3 regions of the Bacillus sp. Bwzl_19 genome follow, and region 1 is predicted to be linked to each of the others. Evidence: riboswitches for the same ligand, from Rfam matches in the RefSeq annotation. Region 1 holds a riboswitch; each other region holds the start of a gene.
What was found. Region 1 has a riboswitch for thiamine pyrophosphate ahead of ACW5MY_RS07355 (ECF transporter S component). Riboswitches for the same ligand answer to the same signal wherever they lie in the genome.
Positions count from the first base shown of each region.

Region 2: another riboswitch for thiamine pyrophosphate. It lies ahead of tenA (thiaminase II); the one in region 1 lies ahead of ACW5MY_RS07355 (ECF transporter S component).
Region 3: another riboswitch for thiamine pyrophosphate. It lies ahead of thiC (phosphomethylpyrimidine synthase ThiC); the one in region 1 lies ahead of ACW5MY_RS07355 (ECF transporter S component).

Region 1 is NZ_CM142729.1:1,376,847-1,383,355, forward strand. Features, by position in the region: gene ACW5MY_RS07335 (S8 family peptidase) at 1-764, opposite strand, end outside; gene ACW5MY_RS07340 (STAS domain-containing protein) at 985-1,818, shown strand; gene ACW5MY_RS07345 (energy-coupling factor transporter transmembrane component T family protein) at 1,864-2,625, opposite strand; gene ACW5MY_RS07350 (ABC transporter ATP-binding protein) at 2,600-4,237, opposite strand; gene ACW5MY_RS07355 (ECF transporter S component) at 4,224-4,823, opposite strand; TPP riboswitch at 5,005-5,118, opposite strand; gene ACW5MY_RS07360 (glycosyl hydrolase family 18 protein) at 5,279-6,509, shown strand, end outside.
Region 2 is NZ_CM142729.1:1,151,519-1,159,364, reverse strand. Features, by position in the region: gene thiO (glycine oxidase ThiO) at 1-906, opposite strand, end outside; gene tenI (thiazole tautomerase TenI) at 890-1,507, opposite strand; gene tenA (thiaminase II) at 1,482-2,192, opposite strand; TPP riboswitch at 2,279-2,387, opposite strand; gene ACW5MY_RS06045 (monovalent cation:proton antiporter family protein) at 2,441-4,285, opposite strand; partial or broken gene prpE (bis(5'-nucleosyl)-tetraphosphatase PrpE) at 4,511-5,261, shown strand; gene ACW5MY_RS06035 (RluA family pseudouridine synthase) at 5,295-6,188, opposite strand; gene ACW5MY_RS06030 (NAD kinase) at 6,203-7,003, opposite strand; gene yjbM (GTP diphosphokinase) at 7,021-7,656, opposite strand; gene ACW5MY_RS06020 (UPF0738 family protein) at 7,684-7,846, opposite strand, start outside.
Region 3 is NZ_CM142729.1:882,518-890,363, reverse strand. Features, by position in the region: gene ACW5MY_RS04685 (FbpB family small basic protein) at 1-82, opposite strand, end outside; gene ACW5MY_RS04680 (FAD-binding oxidoreductase) at 337-1,692, shown strand; gene thiC (phosphomethylpyrimidine synthase ThiC) at 1,733-3,505, opposite strand; TPP riboswitch at 3,625-3,735, opposite strand; gene ACW5MY_RS04670 (Type 1 glutamine amidotransferase-like domain-containing protein) at 3,785-4,483, opposite strand; gene ACW5MY_RS04665 (Na+/H+ antiporter NhaC family protein) at 4,564-6,141, opposite strand; tRNA gene ACW5MY_RS04660 (tRNA-Leu) at 6,267-6,348, opposite strand; tRNA gene ACW5MY_RS04655 (tRNA-Leu) at 6,591-6,679, opposite strand; tRNA gene ACW5MY_RS04650 (tRNA-Cys) at 6,687-6,757, opposite strand; tRNA gene ACW5MY_RS04645 (tRNA-Gly) at 6,764-6,838, opposite strand; tRNA gene ACW5MY_RS04640 (tRNA-Gln) at 6,889-6,960, opposite strand; tRNA gene ACW5MY_RS04635 (tRNA-His) at 6,970-7,045, opposite strand; tRNA gene ACW5MY_RS04630 (tRNA-Trp) at 7,075-7,148, opposite strand; tRNA gene ACW5MY_RS04625 (tRNA-Tyr) at 7,159-7,243, opposite strand; tRNA gene ACW5MY_RS04620 (tRNA-Thr) at 7,255-7,327, opposite strand; tRNA gene ACW5MY_RS04615 (tRNA-Phe) at 7,331-7,406, opposite strand; tRNA gene ACW5MY_RS04610 (tRNA-Asp) at 7,419-7,495, opposite strand; tRNA gene ACW5MY_RS04605 (tRNA-Met) at 7,507-7,583, opposite strand; tRNA gene ACW5MY_RS04600 (tRNA-Val) at 7,591-7,666, opposite strand; tRNA gene ACW5MY_RS04595 (tRNA-Glu) at 7,677-7,748, opposite strand; tRNA gene ACW5MY_RS04590 (tRNA-Ser) at 7,784-7,846, opposite strand, start outside.

The sequences.
Region 1 (6,509 bases):
GCTCCGCTCACATGCGGGGCGGCCATCGAAGTGCCCGTCAGCTTCCCGTATTTATGGTTGGGAAGGGTGGAGAGAATGTTTTCGCCGGGAGCCACCAGGTCAATCTCTTTATTTACGTTTGAAAATTCTGACGATTTTCGCGCGACTGAGACTGATCCGACGGCAATTACTTCGTTGTAAGCGGCCGGATACGACAGTTCCTCTGTCCGCTCGTCTCCGTCGCCTTCGTTTCCTGCTGCGCAAACGACCAGTACACCGCTTTTTACCGCATTTGTGACGGCTTCTTTCAGTTCAGGCACATCGCTCGGCCCGCCGAGTGACATAGAAATGATATCAGCCTTTTGTTCAACAGCGTAGTTGATGCCGTTAATGATCCATTCGTATTTTCCGCTGCCGTTTTGACCGCCGAGAACTTTCACGATTAAAAGGCTCGCTTCCGGCGCAACTCCCGAAATTCCGCCGTTTGAATCATTGGCGGCAATCGTTCCGGAAACATGTGTCCCGTGTCCGTTGTAATCGGAAAACGCGTCTTCTTTGCCTCCGTCATCATCGGTGAAGTTTTTCCCGCCGATAATCCGGTCTTTCAAATCAGGATGATTAACGTCACAGCCTGTGTCAAGCACTGCGATTTTAATATCCTTGCCTTTAAACCCTTTTGCCCACAATTCTGGCGCCTTAATCACTTTAATACCCTCAGGAAGCTCGTTCACATCCATGATTTGCTCATCCGTGACATAAGGAATCAACCGCATTTCACCATTCATAAAAAAGCCCTCCTTTTTTATGCTTGCGAGTGGATTCAAGGGTGTTGCTACTATTTTATGGCAGAGCCTGCCGCGCGGAAAGAGTCATTTGAAGCATTTTCATAAAAAAGGCGCAATCTATCGCACTAAAAAATTTCAAATAAATGGATAGTTTAACAGCTTTCATTTTGATTCATCACCCGGTAACGCTATAATTGGAAAATGGGAAAGGAGAAGAGGTATGAAGATAAGTGAAGCATTATACGACTATTTTTCAGGACAGGTTGATCAAATTGCGGAAGATTGGATCGAAACGATGGAAGATTCGGATCCGAATTCAATTTATTCTTTGACAAATCCCGTCATCAGAGAAGAACTGAAGGAGCAGGATAAAGAATTTTATCGGCATATTAATAACATGTATATCATGCCGGAAAAAGAATTTTTAGAAGAGTTCGAGCAGTGGGTGATTGAGCTTGCGAAAGACCAGAAGCATCTGGATACTCCCGTCCAGTACGTTGTCCGTGAATTCATGAGAAACCGGAGGCTGTATATCAGTTATTATGACGCGTTTGCCGATGAACATGAATCCGCGTTTGCTGAGGGAGAAAGGAAGAGATGGGAGGATTTAATTGTCCAAGTATTTGATTTTACAATATACAAGTTTGTCGATCATGCCGAGCATAATTCAAAAATGCAGCTGAATGCGCAAAGAGAAATGATTTTAGAGTTAAGCTCGCCGGTTATTACACTGAGCAAACGGACGGCGCTTCTGCCGCTTGTCGGAGATATTGACACGGAGCGCGCCAAATTCATTCTGGAAAATACGCTGAGCACATGTGCGGATCGGCTGATTGAGCATCTGTTAATTGACTTGTCAGGCGTAGTCGTTGTCGATACGATGGTGGCGCACCAGATTTTTAAATTAATTGAGGCGCTGAATCTGATCGGCGTTACGTCCACTTTATCCGGAATCAGGCCGGAAATTGCCCAAACCGCCGTACAGCTCGGTATTAATTTCTCAGATATTACGATCAAATCCAACCTCGCTCAGGCTCTTAATTACCATCAGTAACATACATAACAAAACAGGCTGCCGAATCACTCCGGCGGCCTGTTTTTATAAAAACAACAGTGAAACGAGACAGCTCGCGCCGAATAACAGAAGCACGAGCAGGAAAAAGAACCAATCGGCGCGGCGCACAGTAACCGTTCTGTAAAATGTGCGGTTTCGGCTGCCCGTAAAGCCTTTAGACTCCATCGCGATCGCTGTTCGTTCCGCCTTTCTGATTGCGCCTGCCAAAAGCGGAATGGTGAAGCGTCTGAAGGCGGAGATCTTTCCTTTCAGCCCGGAATCAGACGCCGCGCCTCTGATTCTGTGCGCCTGCCGGATGATCAGGATTTCATCTTTCAGAAGAGGGAGAAACCGGAACCCGGCGATAACGCCGTAGGCAAGCTTCGGCGGGAGCTTACACTGCTGAATCAGACTGAGCATAAACAGAATCGGATCGGTTGTGAAAAGAAACATCATCGACAAAGCGGAAAAACATAAAATACGAAACGCGATAGAAATCCCGAGCGCCGCGTTGGCACTGTTGACGGCAATCGGCCCGAGCTTAAACAGCAGATTGCTTCCGGTTGTCGGGACGTTTCCGAATACGGCGGCGGTCCATAAAGAACCAAAGGCAAGAATGACAAACGGAATCGTAAACAGCAGCCATTTTTTCAGCGGCACGCTTCCCGCCAAGAGGACGCCTCCCGCAATGATGATATAAAACACAGCTGGGGTGTACGGATTATAAATAAACGACAGCATAACCACGCATAACAAAACAGCCGCCGCCTTAATGGACGGGTTAACAGCTTCCAGCCGCACGTTCATTTCTCCGCCTCCTGTCCTGTTTCATCCATTCATACCGCAGCGGCAAAGCTAAATGCGCCCGCTCCGCGGTTCCGATATGATCAGTAAACAAAGAATCGGGAGTTCCGCGGTATACCAGCTTCGTGCCGCAGAGCACAAGGATCGTGTCCGCATAATCTGAGACGAGCTCCATATCATGTGTCACCATCAAAACAGCCGTTCCTTCCTTTTGAATCTCCCGCAGCATCAGCATACACTCACGCGCCGTTTTTGCGTCCTGCCCGAAAGTCGGTTCATCAAGCAGCAAAACTTTCACATTGTGCATAAGCATCGTCGCGACGCTGAGCCTGCGTTTTTGTCCTTGGCTTAAAGAAAACGGATGCTGTGAGGCATGGCGTCTCAGGCCGAACCGGGTTAACAGCTGAAGAGCTTTCTCCTTTGCGGCATTGCCGTCTTCAAAGCCGAACAGCAGCTCGTTAATAACAGAATCTGTGACAAACTGGTGTTCAGGGTTTTGGAAAACATATCCCATCAGGCGCCGCAGCTCTTTTTCTGAATAGGAATCTATCGGTCTGCCGTCTATTTTGATGTCTCCGCTCACAGGACGGATGAGCTTGGCCGCGGCGGACAGGAGCGTGGACTTTCCTGTTCCGTTAGGGCCGGCAATCGCAGTAATTGACCCTTTTTTTACGGAAAAGCTCACATCCTGAAAAATGACATCCGTTCCTCTTTTGCATGACAGCCCGTGAACACTCAGTGCATCCTCTGCCGAAAGCGCGGCGGCCCGGGGGCAGGGAAGAGCCGGTACAGGTTTATGAAACAGGCTTTCTTTGCACAATGTAAAAGGAATGTTGACGTATTTCTGCAATGGGATTACCCGCGGAATCGGAATGCCGAGCCGCGTCAGCTCTTCAAGCTTTGTTTCAAAGACAGCGTCCGTCTCTCCTTCCATCACTATCTGACCGGTTTCGTCAAGGACAATCGTCCTGTCCATCCACGGAACCCAATGATCAAGCTGATGCTCGATTACGAGAAGGCCGAAGTTTCTTTTGGCTTGAAGTTCTTTGATCAGCCGCACAAATTCACGGACGGAATATGGATCAAGCTGTGCCGTCGGTTCGTCCAAAATAATGAGTTCCGGATCCATCGCAATGATACAGGCGAGCGCCACTTTTTGTTTTGAACCGCCTGACAGCGAGGCGATCGTTCGTGTTTTCAGATGAGTGATTTCTAATTTTTCCAAAACGTCATCAATGATGGTATCCATATCTTCTTTTGTATATTGCAAATTTTCCAGACCGAAGGCTATTTCATCTTCAACCGTCAGCATGCAAAACTGCTGATCGGGATCTTGAAACACTACGCCGATGGATGCAACGGCGGGTCCTGCCAAGTTTGAAAGCGGTGTTCCGTTTAAGGAAACGGTTCCCGTTTGAACCGCATCACAGGCTTCCGGGTACAGGCCGTTTAAACAAAGGGCGAGCGAGCTTTTGCCGCATCCGCTCGGTCCGAGCAATAAAGCCCGCTCTCCTTTGCGGAGCTGAAATGACACGTTTTGAAAAATCGGCTTCTCATCCTCATCATAAGAAAAGGTGAGACGGCGGGCTGATAGAAGGGGTTCAAATGCCTGCATCTTGGTTCACCTGTTTCTTTTTCTTCTTCAATTCTTTTCCGAGCGCCATGCCGTTCAGCACTCCCGTGTAAGCCAGCGCATCACTGATTGCTTTGCCGAGAAGGCCGGCAAGAAGCGCGCCTGAGACCAAACGGATGAGAAGCATGACGGTTAATAAACCCGGGTTCAAAACAGAGTATCCGGAAACGAACAAATCATAAATGAAGCTCGTTACAGAAGATCCCATACCGGATAAAAGAAGCACAGGCAGGGTATAAATCCGCCAGCGTGTCGCTAAAAAGACCGCTTCCGCCCCGATTCCCTGTGCGATGCCGATCAGAATCACCATCGGTCCTGACGGATTTCCGAGTAAGCATTCCACAAACGCGGCGATGATTTCAGAAACGAGCGCCGCACCCGGTTTTTGAATAATGTACGCGGCAATCACCGAGACGATAAACCAAATGCCGTAAATCGGTTCGTAGCTCATCCGGCCGAAAAACCCTGCCGCTATATTGCTTGCATGAGTTGATAATAAATAAATGACAGCGAATACAACACTGATGACGGACATGACGACAATTTCTCTCATTTTCCAATTTTTCATTCTGATCTCCTGCTTTCTTATCGGATAGTCCTATGTATGAAAGAGTTGATTTTGTTACAGGCGGTTCATATTCCGTTTCATAATGCGGTGTCCTCCCCCGTTTTTTAATGAAAAATAAAAAACTGCATATCCGAGGGAATATGCAGCAGCAGAACGAAAACGCATGGAAAAGAACCCGCGCTCCGGTCAATCTGCACTTCCCCACGCTGGTATTATCCAGATCGGGTTATAAGGGATCAAAACACGCTTGCCGCATGTTTTATCTCAGCCGATAACAGCACCCCTAGTGCGTTTCCTATACAGTTTTTTATGATGACATCATCATAGTTGATCATGTCTGATTTGTAAACAGCCTTTCTCGAAAAGAGAGTTTGGAATCGGAACGGATGATCATTCATAAAGATAAGAAGAGTGTATATCACGCCCTTTTGATCAAAAGGAAACGGAGGACATCTATGTTTGTTCATACAGTGCAGTCTGGCGACTCGCTATTTTCCATCAGCAGAAAGTACGGATATCCTGTTGACAGCATCAGAAGCGTCAACGGGCTTGAGGAAACGAATATCGTTCCGGGGCAGGCGCTTTTGATCCCTCTTAATGAATATACGGTTCAGCCGAATGATACGTATGCCGTTATCGCAAGTAAGGCCTATGTGTCGCAGATGCAGCTGATGCAGGAAAACCCGGATATTCAGCCGAACCGGCTGCGGCCGGGTATGAAAGTGAAGATTCCTGATATATCTAACTATCTGGCAGGAACCCTGCAATTTTATGTCATTCGGACACCTGAAGCGGACAGAGAGTTAATCAATGATTTTGCGCCCTATTCATCAGCGATTTCTTTGTTTGAATATCATTTTGGCCCGAACGGAGATATCATTAATGATTTAAACGACAGAACCGCGATAGAAACCACATGGCAAAACAGAGTGCGGCCGCTTGCCGTCATCACGAATCTGACAGAAGGAGGATTCAGCCCGGAATTAGCTCATCAAGTCCTGCAAAACCCGACGGCGAGAACGAACCTCGTCAACAATATCGTCTATTTGACTGTAAGAAAGGGATACGGCGGTGTAAATATTGATTTTGAACGGGTCAGAGAAGCCGACCGGGATCTTTTTACCGGATTTCTCCGGCAGTTAAAAACCAGGCTCTCGGAGCACCAGCTCGCGTTAACGATATCGGTTCCGGCGAAAACAAGTGAAGCAGTGCCGTGGCTGAGGGGATATGATTACGGCGGAATCGGAGCTGTCGTCGATTATATGTTTATTATGGCATACGATTGGCACCACGCCGGCAGTGAGCCGGGAGCCGTGGCGCCTTTGACAGAGGTCAGAGACACCATCAATTTTGCCATCAGCAGGGTACCGAGAAGAAAAGTGATTCTCGGTGTTCCGCTGTACGGGTATGATTGGGTGATTCCGTACCGCCCCGGAACAGTCGGATCCGCCATCTCCAATCAGCGCGCCATGGAAACATCCATGAAGCATCAATCAGTGATCCGTTATTCCCAGCAGGATCGTTCCCCTTATTTTCGGTATACTGATGAAAATGGGAGAACGCATGAAGTATGGTTTGAGGATGTGCGGAGCATGAGTGAAAAAATGGTTCTCGTGCGGCAGTACGGACTGCAGGCGATCGGTGCGTGGCAGTTAACGCTCGGCTTCAAACCGGGACCGTGGCTGC
Region 2 (7,846 bases), 220 kb from region 1:
CCTGAGCCCCGCCCAAAACCGGTCTATTTTCATATGTTCGATGGCGGGCAGCATGGTTTTCGCTTTTGAGATGACGGCTTCGATCCCGCCGATGTCAGGCGTATCGCTCCAGTCGCCCTGTTTCATTGTGGCACCGATGACAAGCCGGCCGCTTTTTCTCGGGACGACATAACTTTGACCATGGTAAAGGGTTTTGGTAAGCGGGATATGGTCATTCCACACAGAAAGGCATTCTCCTTTCACAGGGAAAAAAGGCTGTCCCAAGCCGAGCTGGCTGAAAAACCGGCCGCTCCATACACCGCTTGCAACTGCGACTTGGTCAGCATAAACATCCCCGCCGGATGTTGTGATACAGAATGCTCCGTTCACCCGTTTAACGGCGGTCACATGTGTATGCTCATATATATCAGCGCCATAGCGCCGCGCCCCTTTTGCATACGCTTTGCAGACATAATACGGCTCGACATGGACATCGTCTTTTATAAAACTTGCGCCGAGAATGTCCTTTGAAGCGTACGGCTCTTTTTCAAGGGCTTCTTCCGCTGAAAGCCAAGTGACGGAAGGTAAATCATCCATCTTTCGTAAACGGATAATGTCTTCTTCGGTATACGCCAGTTTAAGCATTCCGCCGTTATGGCGCCTGATGTCAATGCCGCAAGCCTCCTCCAGCTCGCGCCCTGCCGCTTCATACAGTCTTTGGCTGTACATGGCGAAATCAAAAAACGCATCCCGGTTTTCACATTCCGCATGAGCACCCAGCATTCCCGCAGCAGCGCTTGTCGTTTTTCGGCCGATCGCACCGTCTTCAAACAAGACAACGTTCTTTTGAGTCTTCGCCAGTTCATAAGAAATGGCGCACCCGATAATTCCGCCGCCGATAACCGCCGTTTCATAGTGCTTCTTCATAATCGGCCTCCCTTATTGCGCGTGCATACCGTTTTGCCGCTTCCTCAGGATTTTCAGCTGAGAAAATGCCTGACATGACGGCAATTCCGTCCGGTTTCGCCTGCTTTGCCTTTCCGATTGTCTGCAGTGTCACTCCGCCGATTGCGATTACGGGGATAGAAAGCGTGCTTTTAATATCTGAGAGCAGGCTGATGCCTCTTGCTTCAAGTCCTTGTTTACATTCGGTTTCAAATACATGGCCGAACACCACATAATCCGCATCTTCTTTTTCAGCTTGGACCGCTTCTTTCAGCGAATGAACCGAACGCCCGATATGAAGATGGGGAAATCTGTTTCGCACCTGTTTGACGGAAAAGCTGCGGGCCGGAAGCTGAACACGGTGTATATTGGCAAAAAGCGCGACATCCGCCCGGTCATTAATAACCAATTTGTCCTTATCGGCGCCGCCTTTTTTCAAAAGTGCCAAAAGCTGCATGATCTCTCCCGCTGTTTTGTCCCGCTCACGGATATGGATAAAGCTCACTTCATGCTGAATCGAAAGAATATCCTCCGCCAGCTCGGCAACGGGCTTGCGATTATCGGTTACCGCGTGCAGCTCCAAAGGACTCCACCTCTTTTCCGCCCTTTCCGGACCAGCCTTCTTTTTGATAAGCCATTCCCCAAAATTGATATTCATAATAGCTTGAAATCACAAAATTCTCTTTCATTTTCGCGCGGATTTCCTCTGTGCTGCTTTCAGCAATCTCGTTAAAACGGCTGATCTGTTCTTCGACTTGCTGTCTGAACCAGTCTCCGCCGTATGTGCCGATCCATTTTTCATAAATCGGATGTTCCGGTTTGCATTCCTTTAAGTGTTCGCCGACTTCATAATAAAGCCAATAGCAAGGCAGAAGCGCAGCTAAAATTTCTCCAAATTGGCCGCTCATCACCGATCTGTACATATGAGACGTGTAAGAATAAGCCGTCGGTGCCGGTTTAAAGGCCGCACGTTCTTCTTCTGTAATTCCTAAAAGCTCCGTAAACTCGCGGTGCAGCGCCATTTCTGCTTCATATGTACCCTGAGCGTGGCCTGCCATCCTGCCCGTCGTAAACAAGTCTTTGGCATATGCGGCTCCGAATGCCTGAACTTTTGCAAAATGTGTCAAGTAGTAGGAATCCTGCAGCACGTAATAGCTGAAACGGTCGATCGGCAGGCTTCCGTCACCGATTCCCGTTACAAACGGATGAACAAAACTTCCGTCCCACCATTCGGCTGCCGCCAGTCTGCACTCTTCAGAAAATGTCATTATGTCTTCCCCCCTGATAAAATAAAAAAACCACTTTCCCGCATCGGAAAAGTGGTTTGGAATTTATATGGATAAAAGGAACCCAAAAAAATACCGCTCCACTTCCCTACGCAGGTCTGAACCTGTTCAAGTTATGAGGGTCTAAAAGTCTCACTTTTATCTCAGCCCTTATGAAGGACACCCCTAGTGGTCATACGATTGATTATTTACTTGTTATGCCTTCTATCTTATCACGAATTGCAATTTGGTCAAGCTTCAAGAATGTTTCTCAGTTTCGACACGTAGTTACGCGAGCCCGTAACGATGAGACGGTCTCCTGTTTTCAGCCGCGTGTCTCCGTGCGGAACGATGCTGTCCACACCTCTGAAAATCCGGACGAAAATCACATCGCCCATCAGCGGAAATTCCCGGAGAATGATGCCGTTATACGCCGTGTTTTCCAGATTGATCTGATAAAGCGAAGACTCTTCGTTCGTCAGGAGGCTCATCACGCCGGGCGCCTCGATTAACGCGCGCAGCAGCGTTTTTGTAGACAGAAGGATAGAAAAAATACTGATGCCCTCTTCCTTCAGTTTTGTTTCATGTTCAACCGAGCCGACGCTCGCAATGATACGCTCAGTCCCTTTCTCTTTCGCGATTAAGGCGATTTCAGCGTTCACGTCTTCATTGCCCGTCGCCACTACAAGGATATCCGTTTTGAAAATATCGTGGGACTCAAGCGTGCCGGGCTCATAATCAGAAATGGTCTCAACCGAAAAAACGGATTCCGCAAGCTTTTCTCCGGCATTTTCCTGATCCACATGAACGACCCGAACTTCATATTCCTCATCAGGCAATTCCAGCGTCACCGGGAGCGTCATTTGATTTGCGCCGATAAATGTAATGCGCTTTTTCTCCTGCGGCGCACTTTGCCGTTTGTATAATTTTTTAAATCCGATCGGTGTGATGATGCTGGCAATAACCGCAACCAACGTCAGCGCGCCGGACATATTAGCGCTGATAATGTGGAGCCTTTCTCCGATCGTAGCCGCCGCGATGACAAGCGAAAGCGTGGATGTCAGCAAAAACCCCGAAGCAAACACGGTTCTTTTGTCATACCATTTCTTTAAATAAATCACCGGGAGCATTTTGCTGATAAACAGCGCAATCAGAAGCAGCGGGATCATCGTCAATATTTTCGGATCTTGGAAGAGCGTCCAAATGTCCAGTTTCACCCCGACCATGACGAAAAAGATCGGAATTAAAAACCCGTATCCGAATGAATCCAGCTGCTCCACCATCTCTTTATTCGGAGACAGAAGCGATACCAAAACGCCTGCTAAAAACGCGCCGAGAATATTTTCCGCCCCGAGAGATTCTGACAAAGCGACAAGCACGATAATCAGTGTGAAAATGGCTCTCGTGCCGATCTGAACGGTGCCTTTAGACATCGACTGCACAAATGAGCGGTGTTTAAAGATCCTGCCGAAGAAATACAGCACGACTCCCGCGGCAAAGAGAATCAAAAGAAGCCACATATTTCCGCTGTCTTCTCCGTAAAGAGAAGAGAAGAAAGCGAGCAGAATCATCGTAACCAAGTCCGCAATAACGGCGACAAGCAGAATGATCTGGCCGATGTTGGAGTTCATGATCCTTTCTTCTTTTAAGGTCGGAACCACCACTCCGAGTGATATCGTCGAAATAATAAGCGTCATTAAAAATGCGTTTTGAATAAAACCGGCTAAGACAAAGCCGTAGGACAGCAGCAATGATAAAATAAAGATGCCGAAAAATATAATCAGTGCGGCAGAAAACGTGTTGGGCGCTTCCTTGCCGTTCGGAAGGAATTGTTTTTTCTTCCCTTTCTCAAATGACGAAAAATCAATTTCCAAACCGCTTAAGAACATTAAAAAGATAAAGCCGAGGACAGACAGCGTCTCCAGCCACGTGTCTCCCTGAACGACGAGATTCAGGCCGCTTTTTCCGATAATAAGCCCCATGATGATTTCCGCGACGACAACCGGAATGCTGAGCTTAAACCGATGCAAAAGGAGCGGCGTCAAAAAAGCGACGATCAGAACGACGACTAAAGATGCGACTGATGTGTGTTCCATTAGTAAATACCTCCTTAAAACAAGGGTTATAAAAGCCCGCTTAAAGCGGACAAAACCTTACTTTTTTAAAAACATAACGCATATTCTAACAAGGCTGACCGCGAAAAAAAAGTGATAAGGCTTTATTTCTTTAATTCTTTTTTTAATTTGTGCCAAAACAGCGTAATTAGGTATAGGAATTAACCCCATAATAAATAAAAAACCGTTCAAAGGAGGCTGACACAAATGGCTTATGACATCATCAGCGATATACACGGATGTTATGACGAAATGATCGCTTTAATGCAAAAGCTCGGATATGAAGTGAAAGACGGAAACGCCCGTCCATCCTGAAGGCAGAACGCTTGTCTTTGCGGGGGACTTAACCGACAGAGGCCCTAAATCCGTTGAGGTGATGCGTTTTGTGACAAAAGCATATGAAAAAGGGGCCGTCCGTTATGTCCCGGGAAATCATTGCAACAAACTGTATCGCTACTTAAAAGGAAACCCCGTAAAAGTGATGCACGGACTGGAAACAACGGCAGCGGAACTGAAAGAGCTGTCTCCCGCTGACAGAACGGAAATATCCAGACAGTTTATCCGATTATATGAGTCAGCGCCGCTTTACGACATTTTACATAACGGCGAGCTCGTTGTCGCCCACGCTGGCATAAAAGCTGACGATATCGGTAAATACACGCGTAAGGTGAAGGAGTTTGTTCTGTACGGTGATATCACGGGAGAAACCTATCCCGACGGCAGGCCCGTCAGAAGAGACTGGGCTGCCGCTTATGAAGGCAAAGCATGGGTGGTTTACGGCCATACCCCGGTAAAACGCCCCCGGATCGTCAACCGTACGATCAATATTGATACAGGCTGTGTCTTCGGCAATAAGCTGACAGGCTTTCGTTTTCCGGAGCACGAAACCGTTTCTGTAACAAGCTCAATGCCGTATGATGCATCACGATTTCGCGAGGATGACGGCACGCAGACATGAAAAAAAGCCCGAGACCGGTTAACGGTTCGGGCTTTATATGTGTTCAATCAATGTTTTCATATCGTCAGGAACGGGGGCATGAAAAACGAGCGTTTCTCCGGTCATGGGGTGTACAAATGAAAGCAGCTCACTGTGAAGAGCCTGCCGTGCAATTCCCTCGTTTTTTCCGCCGTACAGTGTATCGCCGACTAACGGATGGCCGAGATAACTCATGTGCACCCGGATTTGATGCGTCCGCCCCGTCTCCAGACGTAACGCTGCAAGCGTGGACGCATGTCCCGCTTTTTCCGCTTGAAAATGCGTCACTGCTTTTTGTCCCTCCGGCGTTACCATCCGCTCAATAATACTGTCGGGCTTTCTTCCGATGGGCGCGTCCACCGTTCCTTCTTTCTGCAGAATGACGCCGTGTACGACAGCGAGATACCGCCTGTTAACAAGGCCCTTCTTCTGCGCTGCCGACAAAAGGGAATGGGCAAGCCGATGCTTGGCGATCAGCATCGCTCCCGATGTATCCCTGTCAAGACGGGTGACAAGATGAACTGTTGACTGCACGCCGTTTTTACGATAGTGGCTGATCACTCCGTTCGCGATGCTTTCGGACGGGTGCTCTCTTGATGGAATTGAGGAAACATACGGCTGTTTATTGACCACAAGCACATGGTCATCTTCATAAAGGATATCAAGCGGAACCGGCTCAGGCAAAAGCGTTTCACTCACATGCTCCTTTGGGAATTCAATCTTAAGCACATCTCCGGCCGCTAACACGGTGCGGACGGTTACGTGCTCTCCGTTTACAAGAAGGTCTCCGCCGCCGAATTTAATATCAGCGAGAAGCCGCTTTGAAATGCCGAGCTGCGCCGTATATTCTTTTACCGTCATGCCGGCTTCCGGGGCAGAAATGTTCTTTTGGATAAAAAAGTTTTTCAATCCGTTTCCTCTTTCTATTCGCCTTTTCCGATAAAGGAGTCCTGCACTCTTTTCCAAAACGGAAACGGGCGGAATCTTGCAAATCTGACTTTTTCTTTTGCCACCCGGCACAGAATAGACTTGACATCCTTATGCAGCAAGGTTAAATGATCTATCGTGACTTGGAAGTCGACTTCGTTTCTCGGCTTGATGACACAGTTATGATGATCGGGAAGCAAAAGCGGCGAACCGACAGTCCTGAACACTCTGTTATTGATGGATGCCATTTCCGCAAGCTGAATCGCTCTGATGGAAGGGTGGATGATCGCGCCGCCTAACGCTTTATTATAAGCCGTGCTTCCGGAAGGCGTGGACAGACATAAACCGTCTCCCCTGAACGTTTCAAACAGCTGGCCTTTAATTTCAACGTCAGCGACGAGACTGCCTTCTATGCTTTTGATCGTACATTCGTTCAAAGCCAGATACCGCTCCTCACGTTCTTCATCATGATAAGTGACAATCACCTCAAGAAGGGGATACTCCACGGTGTGATACGGCGTTTTGGCGATGGCCAGAACAAGCTTCTCTATCTCCTGCGGAACCCAATCGGCATAAAAACCCAAATGCCCCGTGTGAACCCCGACAAAAGCAGTTTTATCGAGACGGTCGCTGTACCTGTGGAACGCGTAAAGAAGCGTTCCGTCACCGCCGACGGAAATAACGATTTCCGGCTCTTTTTCATCCAAGGTCATGTCAAAATCGAGTAAATACGCCTGTATTTTGCTTTTCAGTGTATCTGAAACCTCGTCTCCTTTTGAAGAAACGGCAAATTTCATGCCATTCCCCTCCTTTCCTACTGGTGGCCGCCCGCTTTTTTCTTTCGTGAAAACGCGGCTTGGGCTTCCTGGATCTCTCCGCGGATTTCTGACATTTCTTCATCGAGCCGGGATGCGGCTTCTGAGGCCCGCTGCAGCCTCAGCTTTACTTTTTCGGGAATGTTCCCGCTGTATTTGTAATTCAGTGAATGCTCAATGGTTGCCCAAAAGTTCATGGCAAGCGTCCGAATCTGTATTTCTACAAGAAGGTGCTTTTCTCCGGACGCTGTCTGTAAAGGATATAAAACGACAAGGTGGTAAGACCGATATCCGCTTTCTTTATGCTCTGCTATGTAATCCCGCTGGTCGACAACGGTAAAATCTTTTCTGGCAAACAGCATATTTTTGACGATCTGGATATCATCTACAAATTGGCACATAATACGAAGCCCCGCGATATCCTGCATCGTTTCAATCTGATGAAGCGGTATGCTTTTCCGTCTCGCTTTTTCAAGTATGCTCGCCACCGGCTTTACGCGGCCTGTCACAAATTCAATCGGTGAGTGATCATCTTCATACTCATAAAGGGTTCTGACACCTTTCAGCTTCACCTTTAATTCTTCAACAGCCTGGCGGTATGGCGCTAGAAATTGCTCCCATTGTTTGTCATCCATCGTACATCCCCCAATTCCGAACCTGTTCTAAAGAAATACGCTTTTCACTTTTTCTTCCATATCTCCGTAGTTTGCATTATCTTTAATATTTTCAATAAGATAATCGAGTTCTTCATGCAGCCCTGAAAGTTCAACCGTTTTGCCGCCGGCCTCAAGCACCGCCGGTTTTCTTTGGTCAAGGGCCTCTTTC
Region 3 (7,846 bases), 490 kb from region 1:
GTTCGAAATTCAATGTGTGTTTTCTGTACTTTTTTCGCTTTTTACTCTTTTTGCGCACTTGTGTTGCCTTTTGTAACGCCACTTTTCATCCCTCCGCTTTTCATTCAATGGCTTTTACGCAAAAAAGGCCCTTATCTGTTTACAAGATAAGGGCCTTCGGTGATCCGATCAGCCATAGTTTGGAAATATGTAATGATTATGTTAATTCATACAATCCCTACCTGTCAACTATAATTTTAAATAACGTTTCCTCCCGGGGGTTTTCCTCATACACTCTCTTATTTTTCCGCATATGTTAGAAAAAATAGCAGATTACGAGTGAAAGAGAGTGAGAGTATGGAAAAGACAACATTGACCGGGCGCATCGTCAGAAGGGATGATCCGGACTATAACGAAGCAAGAACCAATATCAACTTAAGCCTGCAGCGATATCCAGACATCATTGTGTTTTGCCAAAACAAACATGATGCCGTCAATGCGCTGAAATGGGCGCGTGAGAATAACGTACCTTTCCGGATCAGAGGCGGAAGACACAGCTACGAGAATTTTTCCCTGTTAAATAACGGGCTTGTCATTGATCTCAGTGAAATGAAGAAAATAAGGGTAGATAAGGATAAGCGGCTGGTCTCGATTGAAGCGGGTGCCGAATTGGGAGATGTGTACCGGACACTCTGGCGGTACGGCTTGACTCTTCCCGCGGGAACCATCGCAAATGTGGGAATCACGGGGCTGACGCTTGGGGGAGGAATCGGATATTTAACAAGGTCTGCCGGCCTTACTTGCGATCGTCTCCTCCAGCTCGAGATGATCATAGCAGACGAAAAAGAGGGTGCCGAATTGATCACAGTCAACCGCGCAAAGCACTCTGATTTATTTTGGGCGTCTCAGGGCGGAGGCGGAGGCAACTTCGGCATTGTCACATCCATGATGTTTAAAGCCGTGCCGATTTCGTACGTGACTGTTTTTTCTGTCACTTGGGGCTGGGATGATTTCGATGGAGTATTTAATACGTGGCAGAACTGGGCTCTTTTTACAGATAACCGCCTTACTTCATCAATTCAGTTTTGGCCTAAGGAAGTCAACCGCATAGAAGCGCTCGGCCAATTTATCGGGACAAAAGATGAGCTGAAAGAACTGCTGGCTCCGTTAATGAAAGCGGGAAACCCGACAAGCGGCATGGTCAAGACAGTTCCGTTTATTAGAGCGGCAGCCTTTTTTAACAGCCCGGGAGGCAATGAGCCGCAAAAGATGAAGCGGTCAGGATCCTTTATTGAAAAACCATTGTCAACACGCGCAATTTCCGCTTTAAAATACTACTTGCAGCACGCTCCGAATAAAAACGCCAGTGTCTGGCAGCAATCTCTCGGCGGGGCGGCCGCACGGATCGCTCCGGATCAAACGGCATTCTACTATCGCAATGCAATCATTGCTCAGGAATATATAACAAACTGGACGTCTCCTGAAGAGGAAAGACAAAACGTCCGCTGGATCGAAGGGCTGAGAACGTCTCTTTCAAGAGAAACGATGGGGGATTACGTGAATTGGCCTGATATAGACATCAGAAACTGGCTGCGAACATATTACGGAAGAAATGTTGACCGCCTCCGTCAAGTCAAAACGGAGTATGACCCGGAAAACGTATTCCGCTTTGAGCAGAGCATTCCGCCGCTTCGCCGGTCACCGTTTTTCTAAAAAGATGAAGATGGACACACTCCATCTTCATCTTTTCTTTTTATTGATATAAACGGCTTCCCTTTTCTGCAAACTCTTTTGCTTTTTTCTTCAATCCTTCATTGACGGCCTCGTCTTCAGTCAGACCGTTTTCTTTCGCATAATCGCGAATATCCTGAGAAATTCTCATGCTGCAGAACTTCGGACCGCACATCGAACAGAAATGAGCCGTTTTTGCGCCTTCAGCCGGCAGCGTTTCATCATGATATTCCATTGCTCTTTCAGGATCAAGCGACAAATGAAATTGATCGCGCCACCGGAATTCAAACCGCGCCTTAGACAGAGCGTCATCACGGATCTGAGCACCCGGATGCCCTTTGGCAAGGTCTGCGGCATGTGCCGCAATTTTATACGTAATGACTCCCTCTCTTACATCATCACGATTCGGCAGTCCCAAATGCTCCTTCGGCGTGACATAACAAAGCATCGCCGTCCCGTACCAGCCGATCATCGCCGCGCCGATCGCAGAAGTTATGTGGTCATAACCCGGAGCAATATCAGTCGTTAATGGCCCGAGCGTGTAAAAAGGTGCCTCTTTACAAATTTCCAGCTGCTTGTCCATGTTTTCCTTAATTTTATGCAACGGCACATGGCCCGGTCCTTCAATCATCACTTGCACATCATGCGTCCATGCGATTTCCGTCAATTCTCCGAGAGTCTCCAATTCAGCAAATTGCGCTTCATCATTGGCATCCGCAATCGAACCGGGACGCAGCCCGTCACCAAGAGAAAAAGCAATATCATATGTCTTCATGATTTCACAGATTTCTTCAAAATGCGTGTACAGAAAGCTTTCCTGATGATGAGCAAGGCACCATTGCGCCATAATCGCCCCGCCGCGGGAGACGATCCCCGTCGTGCGTTTGGCCGTTAACGGGACGTAACGAAGCAATACGCCGGCATGGATGGTGAAATAATCCACGCCCTGCTCCGCCTGCTCAATCAGTGTGTCACGATAAATTTCCCACGTTAAATCCTCGGCAGCGCCATTTACTTTTTCAAGCGCCTGATAAATCGGCACCGTCCCCACAGGCACGGGGGAATTGCGGATGATCCATTCACGTGTCGTATGAATGTCTTTTCCCGTCGATAAGTCCATCATCGTATCGGCGCCCCAGCGAATCGCCCACGTCATTTTTTCGACTTCTTCTTCGATAGAAGATGTAACAGCCGAGTTGCCGATATTTGCATTGATTTTCACATGAAAATTCCGGCCGATAATCATCGGCTCGCTTTCCGGATGGTTGACGTTAGAAGGAATAATCGCCCGGCCGCTCGCCACCTCTTCCCTGACAAATTCGGGAGAAACATGCTCGCGTATTGCGATAAACTCCATTTCCGGCGTAATAATGCCCTTTCTCGCATAATGTAATTGTGTTATGTTTTTCCCTGCCTTGGCCCGCCGCGGCTTCCGCTGTAAACCGGGGTATTCGGCAGTATGATCTTCTTTTTTATAGCCGTTATCCTCAGGCTTCACAGTCCTTCCGGCATATTCCTCTGTATCGCCGCGCCCGGTTATCCACTCTGTGCGGAGCGGCCTCAGGCCTTCATGAATATGAATCTGTACATCCGGGTCTGTATACGGTCCGCTCGTATCATAAACACGGACCGGCGGATTCTCCTCTTCACCGAACGCCCCCGTTGTTGCACTGAGGCTGATTTCACGCATCGGCACTCGTATGTCAGGCGAAGAACCCTTAACATAAACCTTTTTACTGCCTGAAAAACTCGACATAATAGAAATGTTCGCTTGCTGTACTGATTGATTTTGCATACAAATCTCTCCTTTATCATTTGAATAACAGAACCAAGCTCAGCACCAGCACAAAAAACCGGGTTCTCTATAGAACCCGGTTTTGCAGTCAGAAAGAAACTATTATTGTTTCATCAACAATAATAAAACCTTTACTTCCCCACGCTGGTACGAACCAGATCAGGTCCAAAGGGTTAAGAAGCCGCCGCTTCTCTCTCAGCCCGCTCAGACGGGCACCCCCAGTAACTATGAATTTCGGTTTCATCGTAACATAAGTTGCATACAAAAAAAAGTATATTATTAAAATTCAGATAACGAAACGGTCTTAAGCTCTGTTTCCCTAACGCCTTCTTCGGTATCAAAAACCCGATACCCCTTTGCCGTTTTCCAGGAAGAGACAGCTTGGAACAGCTGACCGTCTTTATAATGCAGCGCAGCGCCGTCATCAGCGGCATAGCCCTCCCGGAGTTTCTTTTCTGAAATCAGACGGTGATACGCCGGTCTGCGCTCCGCCTCTCCGTTATAGTGAGGACAAAAGCTGCCCGGCAAAAACCCTAAAGCCCGCAGCTCTCTCAAATCTCCCGCTGAATCCGTCACACCTTCTTCAAACCAGCAAATCGCCCCGGCGCTGAGACCTGCCAAGATGATGCCGCTTTCCCAAGCCTCACGAAGAATAAGGTCAAGCCCCCACTCTTTCCATAAGACAAGCATATTACGGGTATTGCCGCCGCCGACATATATAATATCCTTCTTCATGAGAAAAGATCTGAGGTCAGAACGAGGCGGTTTAAACAGCGACAAGTGATCCGGCTCACACTCCAGCTTATGAAAGGCCTGATAAAACCTGGCGATATAATTCTCCGAATCTCCGCTTGCCGTCGGCAAAAAACAAACTCTCGGCTCTGATCTCACCGACTGCTCCAAAATATATTGATCCAGCACAAGATGATCCGGCTCCATGGAAAACCCCCCGCCGCCCAATGCAATAATCTGCTTCATCGTCCTCACCTCTTTTTTCTCAAGTATAACTTAAAAAGGCGTTATCCCATTCCGGATGCCGCCTTCAAATTATTTCTTTGTTATCTGAAAAATGAAAAGACACCGTATAAAACAACGGAGATCCCTGCAGCGATAAGCGCCGGAACAAGCTTCGAACGGGCATACTTCACAACATCGATCCCCAAAACCGTACAGGTTGTCACCGTATTATCACTGAGAGGGGAAGCAAACGCTCCAAATGTTCCGCTGGCAAAAACGGCCCCAATCGCTAATAATAAGCTGGTATGCGACTGAACCGCCAGCGTCACGCCGAGCGGCATTAAAAGCCCCCAAGTCCCCCAGGATGATCCGATAAAATAGGATATAACCGCTCCAAGTATGAAAAGAGATGGCGCAATAAACATATGTGGGATCCATGACGTTAAATGAGAAGTAACATATTTCGAAAAACCCAGATCCTCAGATACTGCTGTTACGGCCCAAATCAGCGATAACATAATTATAACGTTTACCAATTCGTTTCCGCCCTTAATAAAATGCGTCACAAGCTCGCTTGCGTGAAAACGCTGAAACATAAAAAGAGCAAATGCTGCAATAACCGCTGCCAATAAAGCGGTTAACATGACGCCAAGCATATCGCTTTTGATAAAAGCATTCAAAAACCCTTGTGCTTTTGAATGGCCGTCCCACCAGCTGAGAAACAGTGTTAACAGTAAAAACAGCCCGATTGGAATGATTAAATTCCACGGCCGAATCGGTGTTTCCTTAATATAAGCACGGTGCGCCGAATCTAACTCCTCCTGCTGGTCAGCATGTACATCCCCGCTCTTTTCGAACATCCCCGTATGTCCTCCGTGAATATCCGGGATCGTCCCTGTTTCCATGTTAAATGAGCCGGAGCCTTTTGAAAGCAATACACCGCTGTTCTGCGGAATCGGTTCCGTATGTTTACTATGTTCCCGAGAAGGAATTTGTCTGTTCCGTTCTGTTTTTTCCAAGCTTTCATCCTCTTTTTGTTTCTTAAAAAAGCAGTAATAAATACCGACTAAAATAATCACAATGGAGAAAAAATTGAAGGGAATACTTTTCACATAGACCGTGTAAGCCGGCTGATCTATCCCTGACGTTTTGAGGGCCTGTCCGATAATGGAAACCATGTACCCGACAAATGCCGTTGCTACCGGAATCAAGGCAATGACCGGGTTTGCCGTAAACTCAATAGCATACGCAATTTTCTGTTTTGACAGGTCCAGACGCTTGCTTATCGCTTTCATGATCGGCGCAATTGTAACGATGCGAAAGTCCGGTTCGCTGAATGTGCCAAATGTCGACAGCCATGCAAGCAGCATCGCGCCTTTTTTGGTTTTAACCTTTTTACTGATCAAATGGACGAACCCTTTTATCCCGCCGGTTAACTTTATAATCCCCACAAGGCCGGCAAATGAATATAGAAAAACAATGATTCTAATATTATTGATTACGACAATGTTGCTGATCAAATAATGAACCATATGCTCAATCCCGCCAAGCAAGCTCGGATGTAAAAGATAACTTCCGACCAGTAAACCGACAAACAGACCGGACTGTACTTGCTTTGTAATGATTGAAATAGGAATGACCAGAATAAATGGGATAAGGCAAGCCCAAGTACCTTCCATAAAAAACACCTCTTTCAAAGAACTTTTTGTTAGTATCTTTGAAAAATACGGATTTATACAATCCGCAGGTGTATCATGTTTTTATACAACAAAAAAGGCTTCTACATTATGTAGAAGCCTTTGTATACCGGTGGCCGGGGTCGAACCGGCACTCCAGAAGGAACACGATTTTGAGTCGTGCGCGTCTGCCAATTCCGCCACACCGGCATGTAATGTCGTGTTCAACCGACGTATATAAATATAACATGCATTTTATAAAGTGTCAACGGTTTTAGTAAAGTTTTTTTGATGGTAATGCTGTATACACACGAAATAAGGAGATACCTATATTTATAGTCTTTACGTTTTTATTATAAAAAAAGTGATCTGCAATATGCAAATCACTCTCATATGTGTTTTATAATGTGAAGTTTGATGACCAATTTAACATGATTCGTCCAAAGTTAAATTGGTGCCGAGGGCCGGACTTGAACCGGCACGGTAGTCACCTACCGCAGGATTTTAAGTCCTGTGTGTCTGCCAATTCCACCACCCCGGCAAAAGAAAGGCGACACCCGGATTCGAACCGGGGATAAAGGTTTTGCAGACCTCTGCCTTACCACTTGGCTATGCCGCCGTAATTTGGAGCGGAAGACGGGATTCGAACCCGCGACCCCCACCTTGGCAAGGTGATGTTCTACCACTGAACTACTTCCGCAGTATACACAAGAACTCAATACATCTTATGCAGTTATTTAAAAAATGCAACTGGGCTAGCTGGATTCGAACCAACGCATGACGGAGTCAAAGTCCGTTGCCTTACCGCTTGGCTATAGCCCAATGATAATATGGGGCGATTGATGGGAATCGAACCCACGAGTGCCAGAGCCACAATCTGGTGCGTTAACCACTTCGCCACAACCGCCATAATCTGAAGATGAGTAAAAAATATAGTGGCAGGGGCAGTAGGAATCGAACCCACACCGGAGGTTTTGGAGACCTCTGTTCTACCGTTAAACTATGCCCCTATTGATAAGATGGTGGAGGGGGGCAGATTCGAACTGCCGAACCCTGAGGGAGCGGATTTACAGTCCGCCGCGTTTAGCCACTTCGCTACCCCTCCATCATTTAGAGTGCCGGCCAGAGGACTTGAACCCCCAACCTACTGATTACAAGTCAGTTGCTCTACCAATTGAGCTAGACCGGCAAATGGTGGCTCGGGACGGAATCGAACCGCCGACACACGGATTTTCAGTCCGTTGCTCTACCAACTGAGCTACCGAGCCTTTTTTTATAAATGGCGGTCCGGACGGGACTCGAACCCGCGACCTCCTGCGTGACAGGCAGGCATTCTAACCAACTGAACTACCGGACCATTTTTATTTTTGGTTGCGGGGGCAGGATTTGAACCTGCGACCTTCGGGTTATGAGCCCGACGAGCTACCGAACTGCTCCACCCCGCGATGATAATGGTGGAGGATGACGGGCTCGAACCGCCGACCCTCTGCTTGTAAGGCAGATGCTCTCCCAGCTGAGCTAATCCTCCATCATATAAGTGACCCGTACGGGATTCGAACCCGTGTTACCGCCGTGAAAGGGCGGTGTCTTAACCGCTTGACCAACGGGCCCTGGTATTTTTCATTTGTTATGTATTAATAATTAGTGGCGGAGAGCAAGGGATTCGAACCCTTGAGACGGGGTTACCGCCTACACGATTTCCAATCGT